DNA from 3 places in the Shewanella sp. MSW genome. Region 2 is predicted to be linked to each of the others. Evidence: predicted binding sites of a transcription regulator. Region 2 holds the regulator's gene; each other region holds the start of a gene.

Region 1 (5,642 bases), on a different contig from region 2:
AACTGTTCGATAGACAGCTCAGGTTCTTCAATAAGCGCCAAACAGCCTTTAACCACTTCGTTCAGGTTATGCGGCGGAATATTGGTGGCCATGCCCACCGCAATACCGGAGGAGCCGTTGACCAGCAGGTTGGGGATCCGGGTCGGCAATACGGCCGGGATCATTTCGGTGCCGTCGTAGTTGGGGACATAATCGACGGTTTCTTTCTCAAGGTCAGCCAGCAGTTGATGCGCCAGCTTTTCCATACGAATTTCGGTATAACGCATGGCCGCCGCGGCATCGCCGTCGATGGAGCCGAAGTTACCTTGACCATCTACCAGGGTGTAACGCAGCGAGAAAGGCTGTGCCATCCGCACTATGGTGTCGTATACGGCGCTATCACCATGAGGGTGATACTTACCTATCACGTCACCGACAACACGTGCCGACTTCTTATAGGGTTTATTCCAATCGTTTTTCAGCTCGTTCATCGCAAAGAGTACGCGGCGATGCACCGGCTTGAGGCCATCGCGTACGTCTGGCAATGCCCGCCCGACGATAACGCTCATGGCGTAATCCAGATAGGAGTTCTTTAGTTCGTCTTCAATATTTATTGGCGAAATTGATAAAGCCAGATCAGTCATAAACTGCTCGATCCCCTTAAATTAGCTGACAACTTGTAAATCCGTGTCATTGTCGAGCCCAACAAACGTGATTTGGCATTCTAACACAGTTATTTAATGTCGGAAGTCCTTAAAGCCGCCTTTGCAGCCAAAAACGCCAAGGGCATGATACAAGTCGCGAGCGGGGGCTGATATCACTGTCATAGACATGAGTTCCGTTGTTGTTTTTATCATCAAAAACCGAATCTTGCCGATATTTTGTCCAGCTTTTGGCCTTTAGTGCCGCCGATCACATTGAGGCGCCAATTTATACTGCCCTTCCCTATGGCTTATATGGTTATAATAGGCGCATCCTTAATATTGCTGTTTCAGGTCCGAATATGTCTTCTCAACCCAATGTCGACCCTCAGGAAATTGCCAAGTTTGAAAGTATGGCCGCCAGTTGGTGGGATCCTGCCGGTGAATTCAAGCCGCTGCATGAACTCAACCCACTGCGCCTTAATTATATAGATGCCCAATCCGGCGGTATCTTTGACAAACTGGTGCTGGATGTCGGCTGTGGCGGCGGCATTCTTTCCGAGAGCATGGCCCGCATCGGCGCCAAGGTCACCGGGCTGGATATGGGTTTTGAGCCGTTGGAAGTCGCCAGGCTGCATGCGCTGGAAGCCGGCGTCAGCATAGACTACCTGCAAGAAACTGCCGAAGTGCATGCCCAGAATCATCAGGGGCATTACGACACAGTTACCTGTATGGAAATGCTCGAGCATGTACCGGATCCGCAATCTGTGATCCAGGCTTGTTGCGATATGGTCAAGCCCGGTGGTTGGGTGTTCTTCTCCACCATTAACCGCAACATCATGTCCTGGGTGCAAACCATACTCGGTGCCGAGTATGTACTGAAAATGTTGCCGGCCGGAACCCATGACCACAGTAAGTTTATCCGCCCATCCGAGTTAATCGCCATGGCAGAAAACACTGAACTATTGTGTCGTGACGCGCTGGGCATAAAATACAACCCTTTGAGTGGCGTATTCAGTTACACCAAGAGCGTTGACGTCAACTACATGATTGCCTGTCAGCGCCAGGACTGATGCCATGACGCCTAAGCTGCCGTTTCAAGGGATTCTGTTCGACTTGGATGGAACTTTGGTGGATACCGCCGAGGACCTGACCGAAGCGCTGGCCTTGGCGCTGGCATCCCATGGGGTATCGATAGAAGATAAGCGCAAACTTTTGCGCACTCTGGCCTCTCACGGCTCGCTTGCCATGGTGCAAGCCGCCGTGCCCCAAGCCTCAGCCGAAGAGCAGGAGCATCTCCGGCAAGCGATGCTCAGGGAATATGATGCGGTCAACGGCCAAAAAGCCTGTTTGTTTGAAGGCATAGAAGCCTTGCTGGACAGTGCCCGTTCAAGAGCTATGCCGCTGGGGATTGTCACCAATAAACCAGCGCGTTTTACCCGTCCCTTGTTAGAGCGCATCGGGCTGCTTAAACGCTTTGATGCTGTGATCAGTGCCGATACTACCCTCTATCGCAAGCCCCACCCGGCTCCTATGTTACTGGGGGCCCAGCAGCTTAACTGCGCGACCGAACGTATTCTCTATCTTGGCGATGCAGAGCGCGACATAGCCGCGGCGCAGGCGGTTAATATGCCCTCTGCCATCGCCATGTGGGGATATCTGGCGGCAGAGGATAAACCGGCAGACTGGGGCGCAGATTGGCAGTTGAACCATCCACAGGCAGTGATGTCTCTGCCATTGTGGTAACAAGGTAAGAAAAACGCTAAATCGGCACTGTTTTCCCGAGGGGACAAGGCCTTAATGAAAGTCGCAGTCCGGATGCTACTTTAACCGAGCGGATCTGAGCAAGATCGCGGATCGCTGCTTATTTTAGCAGTCGATCACCTTGAGTGAGATCGCTTAATTTTTAACCATGATGACTGTGCGCCAGCAATGATGCAGCTTTGCGGAATCGGCCACTCAATATCCTCAAGATATCCACAAGATATACCCAAAACTCAGGCTTGCAAAAAGTGCCACACCTCACTATCTTGTTATCCAAGATATAGAAAAACACCATATCTTGTGTATCAGTCGCAATCAAACATACTAGTCTTGCACTGAAAACTCCCGGTTAACAGAGCCCACTCGGGCCGCCGTCGTTAACTGTTCGGTTGATTGTTTTACAAGGGAAGGTTTAATGACGCCGACGCGTCATTGTCACAGATATTACAACCAAGGCCTATCTTCAATGAATAGCACTATGACAGTTACCAAACGCAGTGGCGCACGCGAGACCATAGATCTCGATAAGATCCATCGCGTTATCACCTGGGCAGCCAAAGGATTAAACAACGTCTCGGTCTCCGAGGTGGAGTTACGTTCTCACCTGCAGTTTTATGATGGTATTCCCACTGAAGCCATCCATGAAACCATTATCAAGGCCGCAGCCGATCTGATCTCTCCCGACTCTCCGGACTATCAGTTCCTGGCCGCCCGCCTTGCTGTTTTTCATTTGCGTAAGAAAGCCTTTGGTCAGTTTGAGCCGCCAAAACTGGTTGATCATGTCAGCAAGTTGGTTGCCATGGGCAAGTACGACAAGCACCTGTTGGAAGACTACAGCCGTGAAGAGTTGGATGTACTCGACAGCTATATCGACCACTGGCGCGACATGAACTTCTCCTATGCTGCCGTCAAACAGCTGGAAGGCAAGTATCTGGTACAAAACCGTGTGACTCATGAAGTCTACGAAAGTGCCCAGTTCCTCTACATTCTGGTCGCCGCCTGTCTGTTTGCCCGTTATCCGAAAGAAACCCGGCTGCAGTATGTCAAAGACTTTTATGATGCGGTTTCTACCTTCAAGATCTCTCTGCCGACCCCTATCATGTCCGGTGTGCGTACGCCGACACGTCAGTTCAGCTCTTGCGTGCTGATCGAGTGTGATGACAGCCTGGATTCTATCAATGCCACGGCCTCATCCATCGTCAAATATGTCAGCCAGAGAGCCGGTATCGGTGTGAACGCCGGCCGTATTCGCGCCCTGGGCAGCCCTATTCGTGGCGGCGAAGCCTTCCACACAGGTTGTTTGCCTTTTTACAAATATTTCCAAACTGCGGTGAAATCCTGCTCCCAGGGCGGCGTTCGCGGCGGTGCTGCAACCCTGTTCTACCCTATCTGGCACCTGGAAGTTGAATCGCTGCTGGTTCTGAAAAACAACCGTGGTGTTGAAGACAACCGTATCCGTCACCTGGACTATGGCGTTCAGATCAACAAGCTGATGTATCAGCGGATGATCAAGGGCCAAAATATCACTCTGTTCAGCCCATCGGACGTTCCCGGCTTGTATGATGCCTTCTTTGCCGATCAGGACGAATTCGAACGCCTGTATGTGAAATATGAGCAAGATCCGAGCATTCGCAAGAAGACCCTTAAAGCGGTCGAGCTCTTCTCGCTGATGATGCAGGAGCGCGCCTCCACAGGTCGCATCTATGTGCAGAACGTGGATCACTGTAACACCCACAGCCCCTTCAACGCCGAAGTGGCCCCTGTGCGTCAATCCAACCTGTGCCTTGAGATTGCCCTGCCAACCAAGCCACTGAACAACATTGACGATCCCAATGGCGAAATCGCCCTTTGTACTCTGTCAGCGCTGAACCTGGGTGCGATAAAAGACTTGGGCGAACTGGAAGGCCTTGCCGATTTGGCCGTGCGCGCCCTGGATAACCTGCTGGATTACCAGGACTACCCTATTCCCGCTGCCAAGACGGCATCGATGAACCGCCGCACTCTGGGTATCGGGGTCATCAACTTCGCCAACTATCTGGCCAAGAACGGCGTGAAATACTCTGATGGCAGCGCCAACGGCCTGACTCACAAAACATTTGAAGCCATACAGTACTACCTGCTCAAAGCCTCGATGAATCTGGCCAAAGAGCTGGGTGCCTGCCCGCTGTTCCATGAGACCACTTATTCTCAGGGGATCATGCCGGTAGATACCTACAAGCGGGATCTGGACAAGATTTGTGATGAGCCGCTGCACCTGGATTGGGATGCCCTGCGTCACGATATCAAGCAGCATGGCCTGCGTAACTCGACTCTGTCGGCACTGATGCCATCCGAGACCTCTTCGCAGATCTCCAACGCCACCAATGGTATTGAGCCTCCACGCGGCCTTATCAGCGTCAAGGCCAGTAAAGATGGCCAGCTCAAGCAAGTGGTGCCCGATTTTGATGAGCTCAAGGACAAGTACGAGTTGCTGTGGCAGATGCCCGGCAACGACGGTTACCTGCAGTTGGTGGGTATTATGCAGAAGTTTGTCGATCAGGCGATTTCGGCCAATACCAACTATGACCCATCCAAGTTTGAAAGTAACAAAGTTCCAATGAAGCTGCTGCTCAAGGATCTGTTGACCGCCTACAAACTCGGGGTCAAAACCCTTTATTACCACAACACCCGGGACGGTGCTTCCGACAAATTCGATGACATTACCAGCATCGAGAAGGAAGACGACGGTTGTGCCGGCGGCGCCTGCAAGATTTAAGCAGGATTAAGTAACAAGTTCGGGGCCCAGGTGGCCCCGTTGTTTGGAAAGAGTAGATCATGGCTTATTCAATTTTTTGTCAAACCCCCAACGATGCCACCCGCGAACCTATGTTTCTCGGTCAAGCGGTTAACGTGGCCCGTTACGATCAACAGAAGTACGAAGTATTCGAGAAACTGATCGAAAAGCAGTTGTCTTTCTTCTGGCGCCCGGAAGAAGTGGATGTCAGCCGCGACAAAATCGATTTTGGCGCCCTGCCGGATCATGAAAAGCATATCTTCCTCTCCAATCTCAAGTACCAAACCCTGTTGGACTCGATTCAGGGCCGCAGCCCCAATGTGGCTTTCCTGCCGCTGGTGTCCCTGCCTGAGCTGGAAACCTGGATTGAAACCTGGTCCTTCTCCGAGACCATTCACAGTCGTTCCTACACTCATATCATTCGCAATATTGTCAACGACCCATCCGTGGTGTTCGATGACATAGTGGTCAATGAGGAGATCCTC
Region 2 (5,642 bases):
GGAAATTACAGCCATCGACTTCGTTGACCGTGAGGCTGACACCATCTATGGTAATGGAGCCTTTATGGGCAATGTAACGGGCCAGCTCAGCAGGCGCCTCGAGCCAAAACTCCAGCGCCTTGCCCCTTGGGGTCACGCTGATGACCCGCGCCATACCATCCACATGGCCACTGACCAAGTGCCCGCCCAAGCGGGTGCTTGGCGTGACCGCCTTTTCCAGGTTAACTTTGGCGCCGACACTGTAGCGGTCAAAGCCGGTGAGGCTAACGGTTTCAGCCGAAATATCGGCCACATAACCATCCGCCAGGCGTTCAACCACGGTCAGACACACACCGTTGGTGGCAATGCTGTCACCCAATTGGACATCGCCAAGGTCCAGCTTGCCGCTGGCCACCGTCAGACGAATATCATCACCACGGCGCTCTAGGGCCCGTATTGTACCGACAGCTTCAATTATTCCGGTAAACATTCAATCACCTATCTTGAGAGTAAGCCGGGTATCATTGCCCAGCTTACGTTGATCTGTTACCCGTATCGCCGGGGTATCGGCTATCTGCTGATAGTTGGGCAAGGCCAGCAGGTTTCGGCCAGCGGCGCCAAGCAGTTTCGGGGCTTGGTAGAGCAGCAGCTCATCGGCCAAACCGGCACTAATAAAGGCGCCGCAAAGCGTTGCCCCGGCCTCGACCAACACCGCATTACAGCTCTGGCTCAGGTGTTGCAGCAGCGCTGTGATATCGACTCTGTTGTCTTCACCGGCCAGCACCAATGTGGTGACATAAGGCGGCAAAGCGGCCAGGAACTCATCCTCATAGGGGCGGCAGCTGACCAAGAGTACCGGGCTGACAATTTTCAATAACCTGGCATCGAGCGGCATACGGCAGTTACTGTCGAGTATCACTCGCAGCGGTTGAATAAGCTCCTGCTCACTCAGGGTTTCACCCAGGCTGCCAAGCTCAGAGTGCCGGACATTCAAGGAAGGGTCATCGGCCAATACGGTTTCAATGCCGGTGAGCAAAGCGCAGCTGCGGGCCCTGAGCCTTTGCACGTCGCGGCGCGCCTCGGGGCCGGTTATCCACTTGGACTCGCCGTTGGCCAACGCCGTCTTGCCATCGAGACTCGCCGCCAGCTTGAGGGTGACCCAGGGACGATTTCGCTCCATCCGCGATAAAAAGCCCGGATTCAACGCTCTGGCCTGCTCAGCCAAGAGACCGCTCTGCACCTGAACCCCGGCCTCCTGCAGCATGCCGATACCTCGGCCGGCCACCTGAGGGTTGGGATCTGTCATAGCCACCACCACCCGCTTGAGGCCATGTTTAATTAAGGCTTCGGCACAGGGCGGGGTGCGACCATAGTGACTGCAGGGTTCGAGGGTGACATAGGCAGTAGCGCCGCGGGCCTTGTCAGCGGCCATTTTCAAGGCATGTACTTCGGCATGGGGCTCACCGGCACGCTGATGCCAGCCTTCGCCGACAATCTTGCCATCGGCATCTATGATGACGCAGCCGACATTGGGGTTGGGGCGGGTTGTATAACGGCCACGGCGAGCCAGCATTATGGCGCGGCTCATCATGGCGATATCAGTATTGGACCACATGGGGGTTTCCGTTACTTAACAGTTGGCTGTGACTGACAGCCTATTTTTTCTCCAGCTTGGCAATCGCTTCACCAAACTCTGACACATCTTCAAAGGCACGATACACAGAGGCAAAACGAATATAGGCCACCTTATCCAGCTCAATAAGATGATCCATCATCAGGTTGCCGATCATTTCCGAGGTCACTTCCCGCTCGCCCGTGGCTCTGAGGGTGGACTTGATCTTGCTGATCGCCTCTTCAATCTTATCCATGGAAACCGGACGTTTCTCGGCGGCGCGCAGCATACCGCCGCGCAGCTTATCCTCATCGAACGGTTGCCTGCTGCCATCGCGCTTGATCACTCTGGGCATGACGAGCTCGGCACCTTCAAAGGTGGTAAAGCGTTCATGACACAGAGTACATTCCCGGCGACGGCGCACCTGATGACCGTCTGCCACCAGCCTGGAATCTATCACCTTGGTATCCGTCGCACTGCAAAATGGACAATGCATTATGCCTCCTGGTGCTCAGTTGCCGGCAGCGGCTGCTGCTAAATGGCAGGAACAAAAATGGCCGCTGAATTCAGCGGCCATCGAAGTTTATCCTATTCCCTTGAAAAGGTTAACCGTAAACAGGGAAGCGAGCGCACAGTTCCAGCACCTGGCTCTTCACGCGCTCGATAACGGCGTCATCGTGAGCATTGTCGAGCACATCACAGATCCAGCCGGTCAGTTCACGGGCTTCGGCTTCCTTGAAACCGCGGCGAGTGATGGCCGGTGTACCGATACGCACCCCGGAGGTCACAAATGGTGAGCGGGGGTCGTTAGGCACTGAGTTCTTGTTAACTGTGATGTTGGCGCGGCCCAGAGCGGCGTCGGCTTCTTTACCGGTCAGCTCACGGCCAATCAGGTCCACCAGCATCAGATGGTTGCTGGTACCGCCGGAAACTATCTTGTAACCGCGCTCGAGGAACACCTCAACCATGGCCTTGGCGTTGTTGACCACCTGCTGCTGATAGGTCTTGAATTCCGGCTCCAGTGCTTCTTTGAAGGCCACGGCTTTACCGGCGATAACGTGCATCAGAGGACCACCCTGACCGCCCGGGAATACTGCGGAATTCAGCTTCTTGTACAGATCTTCATCGTCGGCAGCCGACAGAATCACACCACCGCGGGGACCGGCCAGCGTCTTGTGAGTGGTCGAAGTCACCACGTGGGCGTGCGGCACAGGGTTAGGATAAACACCGGCAGCGATAAGACCGGCCACGTGGGCCATATCGACAAACAGGTAAGCGCCAATTTTGTCGGCGATTTCGCGCAGCTTGGCCCAGTCAACTATGCCTGAGTAGGCCGAGAAGCCGCCGATGATCATCTTGGGCTTGTGTTCCAGCGCCAGCGTTTCGAGTTCGCTGTAGTCAATCTTGCCGGACTCATCGATACCGTAAGGGATGATGTTGTACAGCTTGCCGGAAAAGTTAACCGGAGAGCCGTGGGTCAAGTGACCACCGTGAGCCAGGTTCATCCCCAGTACGGTATCGCCGGGTTGCAGCAACGCCATATAAACCGCGCTATTGGCCTGTGAACCTGAGTGTGGCTGAACGTTGGCGTAAGTAGCGCCAAACAGCTGCTTGGCACGCTCAATTGCCAGAGTCTCCACCACATCGACATACTCACAACCACCGTAATAACGCTTGCCTGGATAACCTTCGGCATACTTGTTGGTCAGTTGTGAGCCCTGGGCTTCCATGACTCTGGGGCTGGTGTAGTTTTCGGAGGCGATCAGCTCAATGTGCTCTTCCTGACGACGGGTTTCATCCTCAATCGCCTTGAACAGCTCAGGATCATAGTCGGCAATGTTCATACTTTTCTTCAGCATCTGTCACTCCAGCTGGCAAATCTTATTGGTAGGGTTGCGCGGTATTCTACTCTGAGTGTGACAAATATCCCAGTCGCAGGATGATGAAAATCCTTGTGTCAGCAGATGACTATGTTTCATTTGCTGAACAATGGTGCCGCTATCCGGCCGCATCTGGCAGGAGCCCTGGCAAATTGGTAAACTGCCGCCAGTTTAGGAAAACTCAGTTCAGGACAACAGAGAAACAATATGGCTCAGTTTGTATACAGCATGCTGAGGGTCGGCAAAATAGTGCCGCCCAAAAAGCAGATCCTCAAAGATATTTCATTGAGTTTCTTCCCCGGCGCCAAAATTGGTGTCCTGGGTCTCAACGGCTCGGGTAAATCCACCCTGTTGAAAATCATGGCAGGTCTGGACACAGAAATTGAAGGTGAAGCCCGTCCCATGCCGGGACTCAAGATAGGTTACCTGCCCCAGGAGCCCCAGCTTGATCCCAACAAGACAGTACGGGAAACCATAGAAGAAGCCGTCAGCGAAGCCAAAAACGCCCTCAAGCGTCTGGATGAAGTCTATGCGGCCTATGCTGAGCCGGATGCCGACTTCGACGCCCTGGCCAAGGAGCAAGGCGAGCTGGAAGCCATCATTCAAGCCCAGGATGCCCATAATCTGGACAATATTCTCGAGCGCGCCGCCAACGCCCTGCGTCTGCCGGAATGGGACGCCAAGGTAGAGGTGCTCTCCGGGGGTGAACGGCGCCGGGTGGCCATCTGTCGTCTGCTGCTGGAAAAGCCGGAGATGCTGCTGCTGGACGAACCGACCAACCACCTGGATGCCGAATCCGTTGCCTGGCTGGAGCATTTCCTGCAGGAATACTCAGGCACTGTAGTCGCCATTACCCACGACCGTTACTTCCTCGACAATGCCGCCGGCTGGATCCTGGAACTGGACCGGGGTGAAGGTATCCCATGGCAGGGCAACTACTCCTCCTGGCTGGAGCAGAAAGATGCCCGTCTGAAGCAGGAAGCCGCCAGCGAAAGCGCCCGCCAGAAGACGATTGCCAAGGAATTGGAGTGGGTGCGTCAGGGGGCCAAGGGACGTCAGTCCAAGGGCAAGGCCCGTATGGCCCGCTTCGAAGAGTTGAACAGCTCAGATTATCAGCGCCGCAACGAGACCAATGAGCTGTTTATTCCGCCCGGTCCTCGTCTGGGTGACAAGGTGATTGAGGTGCGTAATCTCACCAAGAGCTATGGTGACCGGATTCTGATAGACAACTTAAGCTTCAGCGTTCCCAAGGGCGCCATCGTCGGTATTATCGGTGCCAACGGTGCCGGTAAGTCGACCCTGTTCAGAATGCTCAGCGGCGCCGAGCAGCCGGACAGCGGTGAAATCGAGATAGGTGATACGGTACAAATCGCCTCTGTGGAACAGTTCCGTGACTCGATGAACGACAAGAACACGGTTTGGGAAGAGATTTCCGGCGGTCAGGACATAATGCGGATCAACAATCTGGAGATCCCGAGCCGCGCCTATGTCGGTCGCTTCAACTTCCGTGGTGGCGATCAGCAGAAGATCATCGGCTCACTTTCCGGCGGTGAACGTAACCGGGTGCATCTGGCCAAGCTGCTGCAAGCCGGCGGCAACGTGTTGCTGCTCGACGAACCGACCAACGATCTGGACGTGGAAACTCTGCGGGCACTGGAAGAAGCGCTGTTGGAATTCCCCGGCTGCGCCATGGTGATCTCGCACGACCGTTGGTTCCTCGACCGTATCTGTACTCACATCCTCGACTACCGTGACGAGGGGCAGGTTAACTTCTACGAAGGTAACTACACAGAATACTCGGCCTGGCTGAAAAACCAATTCGGTGCCGATGTGATTGAGCCGCACAGACTCAAGTACAAGCGGATGACCAAGTAATAGAAAAACCGTACAAAAACGGAGGCAAACGCCTCCGTTTTTTATTTCCTTTAACCCAGGCCGGCTTCAGAATCGTCCAACTGCCTGCCACTGTCCGAGCGAAACGCCTGCTCTCTTGGCACACACTCAAACACTTCACGCACATAATGGCGTTTGCCGCGGTTACCTATCCGCTCCAGCTTCATTCCCGGCATCTGCCGCTGGTAGAGCTCGGCCTTGGCCGGATCCCAAGAGACCCGAATAATCTCCTGCGCCGCTCTTGTTGTTTCCACCAGGCACTTATAGTCCTGACGTTG
Region 3 (5,642 bases), on a different contig from region 2:
ATATTAAGGAGAGAGGATGGCGCAGAGTCATGAACCCTGTATCGGAGTTGCTCTTGGAAGCGGCGCCGCCAAAGGATGGGCCCATATAGGTGTACTCAAAGGCTTGGCAGCAATGGGAGTACAGCCAGATAAGGTGGCTGGTTCATCCATAGGTGCCCTGGTCGGCGCGGCTTATGCCAATGAGCGTCTCGAAGAGCTGGAAGACTGGGTGCGCAGTTTTTCCAGCTGGGATGTGTTGGGGTTGATGGATATTAGTTGGGGTAAGGGTGGACTCATCAGTGGTGATAAGGTATTCAGTGCCATTCAAGATCGCATCGGTGATCTCCTGATTGAAGAACTTAAGTATCCTTTTACTGCTGTATCAACCGACCTCTACTCAGGGCAGGAGATCTGGTTCCGTCAGGGGGATTTACGCCAAGCCGTCAGAGCTTCCTGTTCCATGCCGGGGATCATGTCGCCGGTGCGTCAGGGGCATCGCTGGCTGGTGGATGGCGCTGTGGTGAATCCCATTCCTGTGTCTGTGGCCAGAGCTATGGGCGCGAGTTTGGTGATAGGCGTCGATTTGCATGGTCATAGGCGCGAGCAACTGCAAGTGTTGCCGGTGGCGCTTAATAGCGAAGAACCTTCATTGCAGAGTAAAGTGGCGGAACACTCCTCTGAGAGTGGTTTTATGGATCTGTTGGCCAAGGGCAAGGATTATATTTCCGGCCTGACCGACAAGTTCTCTCTCGGCAATAAGGCTGAACCCGGTATGTTGGCTGTGATGTCACAGTCGATGGATATTCTGGAGCAGCGCCACAAGCGCGCGCGCTTAATGGGAGATCCACCGGATATCTGTATTGTACCCAAGGTGTCGGATATAGGCACTATGGAGTTCCACCGTGCCAGTGAAGCCATTGCCGCCGGTGAGAAGGCGGTGCAGCAGGCCTCGCATCTGATTGATGCGGCGTTGGGGCGTCTCTGAAGCAGGCGCTTTTTATTAATGCTTGGTGTGGGCACATTTTCTGCGGTGTGGGCACACTTTCTGCATAGTTCAGCACATCATTAGCATCAAGGCGCTCAAAGGGCGTTTTTCTGACATTTCTCAAGCAATTTTGTCTTAAAAACAACCAATAGAACGTCGATATGACGGAAAACTGACATGCAGCCAATCCATTCTTCTGTGGATCCCAGATTGTCCGGGGTCGATGCCTATGGCGTCAACAATCGTTTGACCAGCGGCAGCGGCCTCTCGGTTGTCGACACTGAAACTGTCAGTGACAACAAAAGCAAGGGCTCAACCTCGGCAAATATAGGGCAGGACAGCATATCTATCTCCAACGATGGCAAAAGAGCCGCACGGGTGCAGGAGTTGGCCAAGGAGTTTTTCGGCTCAGGCCAGTTCAGCAGTGCCGATTTGCCCAAGCTGTTGGCGCGCCTCGGCGAGGAAGGGCTGTTGTCTGAAAGTCAGATGGTCAAATTGCAGGGCAATGGCCTGATGGGAGTTGATACCAAGGATAACGTCAGCCTCAAGGAGTTTATTCAAGGCCAGATTGGTTTGCTCAGACAACAGGCCAGCCAAAGCCCTTTGCTCAATGCACTTGAGGGAGCGGACAGTCTTATGGGCAATATGGGGATGATGTATACCCCATCGAGCTCTTTGGCGGCCAACAAGGTGGCGGCTCAGTTGGATGCCGTGCTCAAGGGCGAAAACCAAACTGCCAAGAGCGCAGAGAGCGGCAATGGCAGCAGCAAGCTAGCGGCCAAGGTCGACTCCGCACTGCAAGAGCCGCAACTGTTATCCCGGCTCAGTGGTGTCAGCGCGCTGATGCGCACCGCTGCAGCCATGGGCAGCCAGCAGCAGGGCAGTGGGCAAATCAACAGTTATCTGGCCTTGGTAAAGAGGTACTGACTAGCGGCCGTTTGGAGCCCGGTCAAGGGAAAAATCTCCACAAGTTGTGCTCGTCGGCACTAATCCCATAGTGTTGTTCATCCTCTTCAATACCATGATCCAGATCATGGTATTGAAGAGCGATTTGTCGCTTAATCTCCACATATAGTGCTTGGTTAATAAAACACCACTATATATGGTGTTAAATAAACAACATGGAGATTAAAGAAATGCCGGTAGTGATTAAGCGGGACGGGTGCCGTACTCAGTTCGACGAAACAAGGATAAGGGATGCGGTGCTGGCGGCCTCTAGCCACTGCGGTATAGAAGATGCGGACTATGCGGCCACAGTTGCAGCTTTGGTCACCCAGGCGGTAACCGACAAGGCCGAGGTCAATATCCAGGAGTTGCAGGACAGGGTAGAAAATCTATTGATGGAAGGGCCGTACAAGCAAGTGGCCCGTAGCTACATAGAATATCGTCATGACAGAGATATCTGCCGTGAATCCAGCAGCCGCCTGAATCTGGAGATCCGCGGCCTGGTCGAGCAGAGTAACGCGACCTTGCTCAACGAAAATGCCAATAAAGATTCCAAGGTGATCCCCACCCAGAGGGATCTCCTGGCCGGTATTGTCGCCAAACATTATGCTAAACATCATATCCTGCCCAAGGATGTGGTTGCCGCCCATGAGGCCGGTGAGATCCACTATCACGATCTCGACTATTCACCTTTCTTCCCTATGTTCAACTGTATGCTGATCGATCTCGGTGGCATGTTGACCCAAGGGTTCAAGATGGGCAATGCCGAGATTGAAACGCCAAAATCCATCTCGACTGCCACTGCAGTTACCGCGCAGATCATCGCCCAGGTCGCCAGCCATATTTATGGCGGCACCACAATCAACCGCATAGATGAAGTGTTGGCCCCCTTTGTGGCCAAGAGCTACGACAAGCATTATCAAACGGCGCTCAAGTGGGGGATTACCGATGCCAAGGCGTTTGCCACAGAGCAGACCAAGAAAGAGTGTCACGACGCCTTCCAGTCGCTGGAATATGAGGTCAATACCCTGCATACCGCTAATGGTCAGACGCCTTTTGTTACCTTCGGTTTTGGTTTGGGTACCAGCTGGGAGTCACGGCTGATCCAAGAGTCTATTTTGCGGATCCGTATGGAAGGCCTTGGCAAGAACCGTAAAACAGCGGTTTTCCCCAAGTTGGTGTTTGCCATTCGTGATGGTATTAACCACAAGGCCGGCGACTGCAACTACGATATCAAGCAGTTGGCGCTCGAATGTGCCAGCATCCGCATGTATCCGGATATTCTTAACTATGAGCAGGTGGTCAAGGTTACTGGCTCATTCAAGACTCCTATGGGTTGCCGCAGTTTCCTTGGCACCTATGAGGAAAACGGCGAGCTGCTGCATGAAGGTCGCAACAACTTAGGCGTCGTCAGCCTGAACCTGCCGAGGGTGGCGTTGGAGGCCAAGGGCGATGAAGCCGAGTTTTATCGCATTTTGGATCAAAGGCTGGAGATGGCCCGCAAGGCATTGGATACCCGCATCGAACGCCTGGCCAACGTCAAGGCCAGAGTGGCGCCCATTCTCTATATGGAAGGGGCTTGCGGCGTGCGCCTGCGCGGTGATGACAACATTGCCGAAATCTTCAAAAATGGCCGAGCTTCCATCTCTCTGGGCTACATTGGCCTGCATGAGACAATCAATGCGCTTTATGGCACAGACACTCATGTGTTTGACGATGAAGCATTGAGGCAGAAAGCGGTTGCCATAGTGGCTCACCTCAAGGCGGCCACTGTGCGTTGGAAAGAGGAAACCGGTTATGGTTTCAGCCTCTACAGCACACCGAGTGAGAGCCTGTGCAGCCGATTTGCCAAGCTGGATGTCAAGCGTTTTGGCCTGGTTGATGGTGTCACCGATAAGGGCTATTACACCAATAGTTTCCACCTGGATGTAGAGAAGAAGGTGAACCCTTACGACAAACTCGATTTTGAACAGCCGTATCCTGAGCTCGCCAATGGGGGGTTCATCTGCTATGGCGAATACCCGAATATGCAGCACAACCTGGAAGCGCTTGAGAATGTCTGGGATTACAGCTATAGCCGGGTGCCTTACTATGGAACCAACACACCGATAGATGAGTGTTACGACTGTGGCTTTACTGGTGAGTTTATCTGTACCAGCAAGGGCTTTACCTGCCCCAAATGCGGTAATCATGAGCCCAGTCGGGTGTCTGTGACCCGCAGGGTTTGTGGGTATCTTGGCAGCCCGGATGCCAGACCCTTTAACCACGGTAAGCAGGAAGAGGTCAAGCGTCGGGTTAAGCACCTCTAACGAAAGGAAGATGTAAAACAGTACTCTGTGTACTTACGCTTGCATTTTTGCCCCTTTCCCTAAATAAAGGCGCCCCAAGGGGCGCCTTGTGGATATAGCTATGAACTATCATCAGTATTACCCCGTGGATGTGGTCAATGGACCGGGCACCCGGGTAACCCTGTTTGTCTCCGGTTGTGAACATCAGTGCCGGGGTTGTTATAACCAGTCAACCTGGGATCCCCGCTCCGGGCATCCTTTTGACCAGGCGATGTCTGACAGGATTATTGCCGATCTCAATGACAGCCGGATCCCGAGAAGGGGCCTGTCACTCTCCGGCGGTGACCCACTGTATCCGGGCAATCTTGACGCCATCAAGGCCTTGCTGTTGCGGGTGCGCGACGAATGCCCGGGAAAGGATGTCTGGCTCTGGACTGGTTATCGTCTCGATGAGCTCAGTCCTGCGCAGCGGGAATTGCTCGGGCTTATTCATGTGTTGGTGGATGGTAAATTTGTGCAGGAGCAAGCGGACCCCTCATTGAAGTTTCGCGGTTCGGCCAATCAGGTGATACACCTGCTCAAAGCCCCTCAATAAGTACAAAAGTGAAAACTGGTTAACACAATTGCTTTTCCCTGCTAAAAAACCCCGTCACCTGAGCTTGAGTTGCTGTTATACTTCTGTCCGGCACATTTACGGCAACCAGGCCGTCCATTCTCAGGGTGCCGGGATTTTGTAAGGTAACAGAATGAATTTGAAGCAGGAGCTGCAACAGCTCAACGATAAGCTGGATCAGTATCGCCGTAAATTGGCCGCCGCAGAGCAACGTGGCGATGGTCCTATCATTGCCCAGTTTCAGCGGGAAATCGCCGCCGTCAGTAAGCGGATTGCAGCCATCAAGGGGCAGCAGAGTCGTCAGCTTGGCAAACAGGGGCAGTCTATTCGCGATCTGCCGTTTAGCCGTGCACTCACCAAGGCCGAACAGGCCGATATGGGCAAGCTCAAAAAGTCGGTTCGGGGGTTGGTCGTTGTGCATCCCATGACAGCGCTGGGCAGAGAAATGGGCATTACTGCCGTTACCGGGTTTGCACCCAAGGCATTTTAACTGCCGCCGTGACAGCAAATAATAACCAATGAATTCACTTGGGTATTTCGGTCGGTGGTAAAAACGCATAAAATGACCGGCCTGAGTACTGAGCGCGCTTCACTATTATCTTGATTTTGAAGGATGTTAACCGTCTCAGGGAATGAGAGCAGTCGTTAAGGTTAATTCATGTCTATTAAATTTATCGCCACCGCCAAATTGCCAACCCCTTGGGGGGTGTTTGCCATGCATGGTTTCGAGGATACCGAAACCGGTAAAGAGCATGTGGCGCTGACTTTTGGTGAGCTCCAAGCCGATAAACCCATGCTGGGACGGATCCATTCGGAATGTCTCACCGGAGAT

Evidence for each region. Region 2 encodes NrdR, which represses ribonucleotide reductase genes. Its sites were predicted from a motif close to AAACACNANATNTNGTGTTT; they were not measured.
Region 1: the regulator NrdR is predicted to act here: its motif matches at 2,671-2,690, upstream of nrdA (class 1a ribonucleoside-diphosphate reductase subunit alpha).
Region 3: the regulator NrdR is predicted to act here: its motif matches at 2,056-2,075, upstream of nrdD (anaerobic ribonucleoside-triphosphate reductase).

What each region holds. Positions count from the first base shown of each region.
Region 1 is NZ_LVDR01000007.1:57,780-63,421, reverse strand. Features, by position in the region: gene gyrA (DNA topoisomerase (ATP-hydrolyzing) subunit A) at 1-623, opposite strand, end outside; gene ubiG (bifunctional 2-polyprenyl-6-hydroxyphenol methylase/3-demethylubiquinol 3-O-methyltransferase UbiG) at 983-1,693, shown strand; gene AYI96_RS09270 (HAD family hydrolase) at 1,698-2,366, shown strand; gene nrdA (class 1a ribonucleoside-diphosphate reductase subunit alpha) at 2,851-5,139, shown strand; gene nrdB (class Ia ribonucleoside-diphosphate reductase subunit beta) at 5,199-5,642, shown strand, end outside.
Region 2 is NZ_LVDR01000017.1:8,991-14,632, forward strand. Features, by position in the region: gene AYI96_RS16285 (riboflavin synthase) at 1-469, opposite strand, end outside; gene ribD (bifunctional diaminohydroxyphosphoribosylaminopyrimidine deaminase/5-amino-6-(5-phosphoribosylamino)uracil reductase RibD) at 470-1,594, opposite strand; gene nrdR (transcriptional regulator NrdR) at 1,635-2,087, opposite strand; gene glyA (serine hydroxymethyltransferase) at 2,197-3,450, opposite strand; gene ettA (energy-dependent translational throttle protein EttA) at 3,679-5,346, shown strand; gene AYI96_RS16310 (TapY2 family type IVa secretion system protein) at 5,397-5,642, opposite strand, start outside.
Region 3 is NZ_LVDR01000001.1:142,420-148,061, forward strand. Features, by position in the region: gene rssA (patatin-like phospholipase RssA) at 17-964, shown strand; gene AYI96_RS00595 (hypothetical protein) at 1,142-1,891, shown strand; gene nrdD (anaerobic ribonucleoside-triphosphate reductase) at 2,101-4,218, shown strand; gene nrdG (anaerobic ribonucleoside-triphosphate reductase-activating protein) at 4,319-4,792, shown strand; gene AYI96_RS00610 (YibL family ribosome-associated protein) at 4,944-5,300, shown strand; gene ribA (GTP cyclohydrolase II) at 5,469-5,642, shown strand, end outside.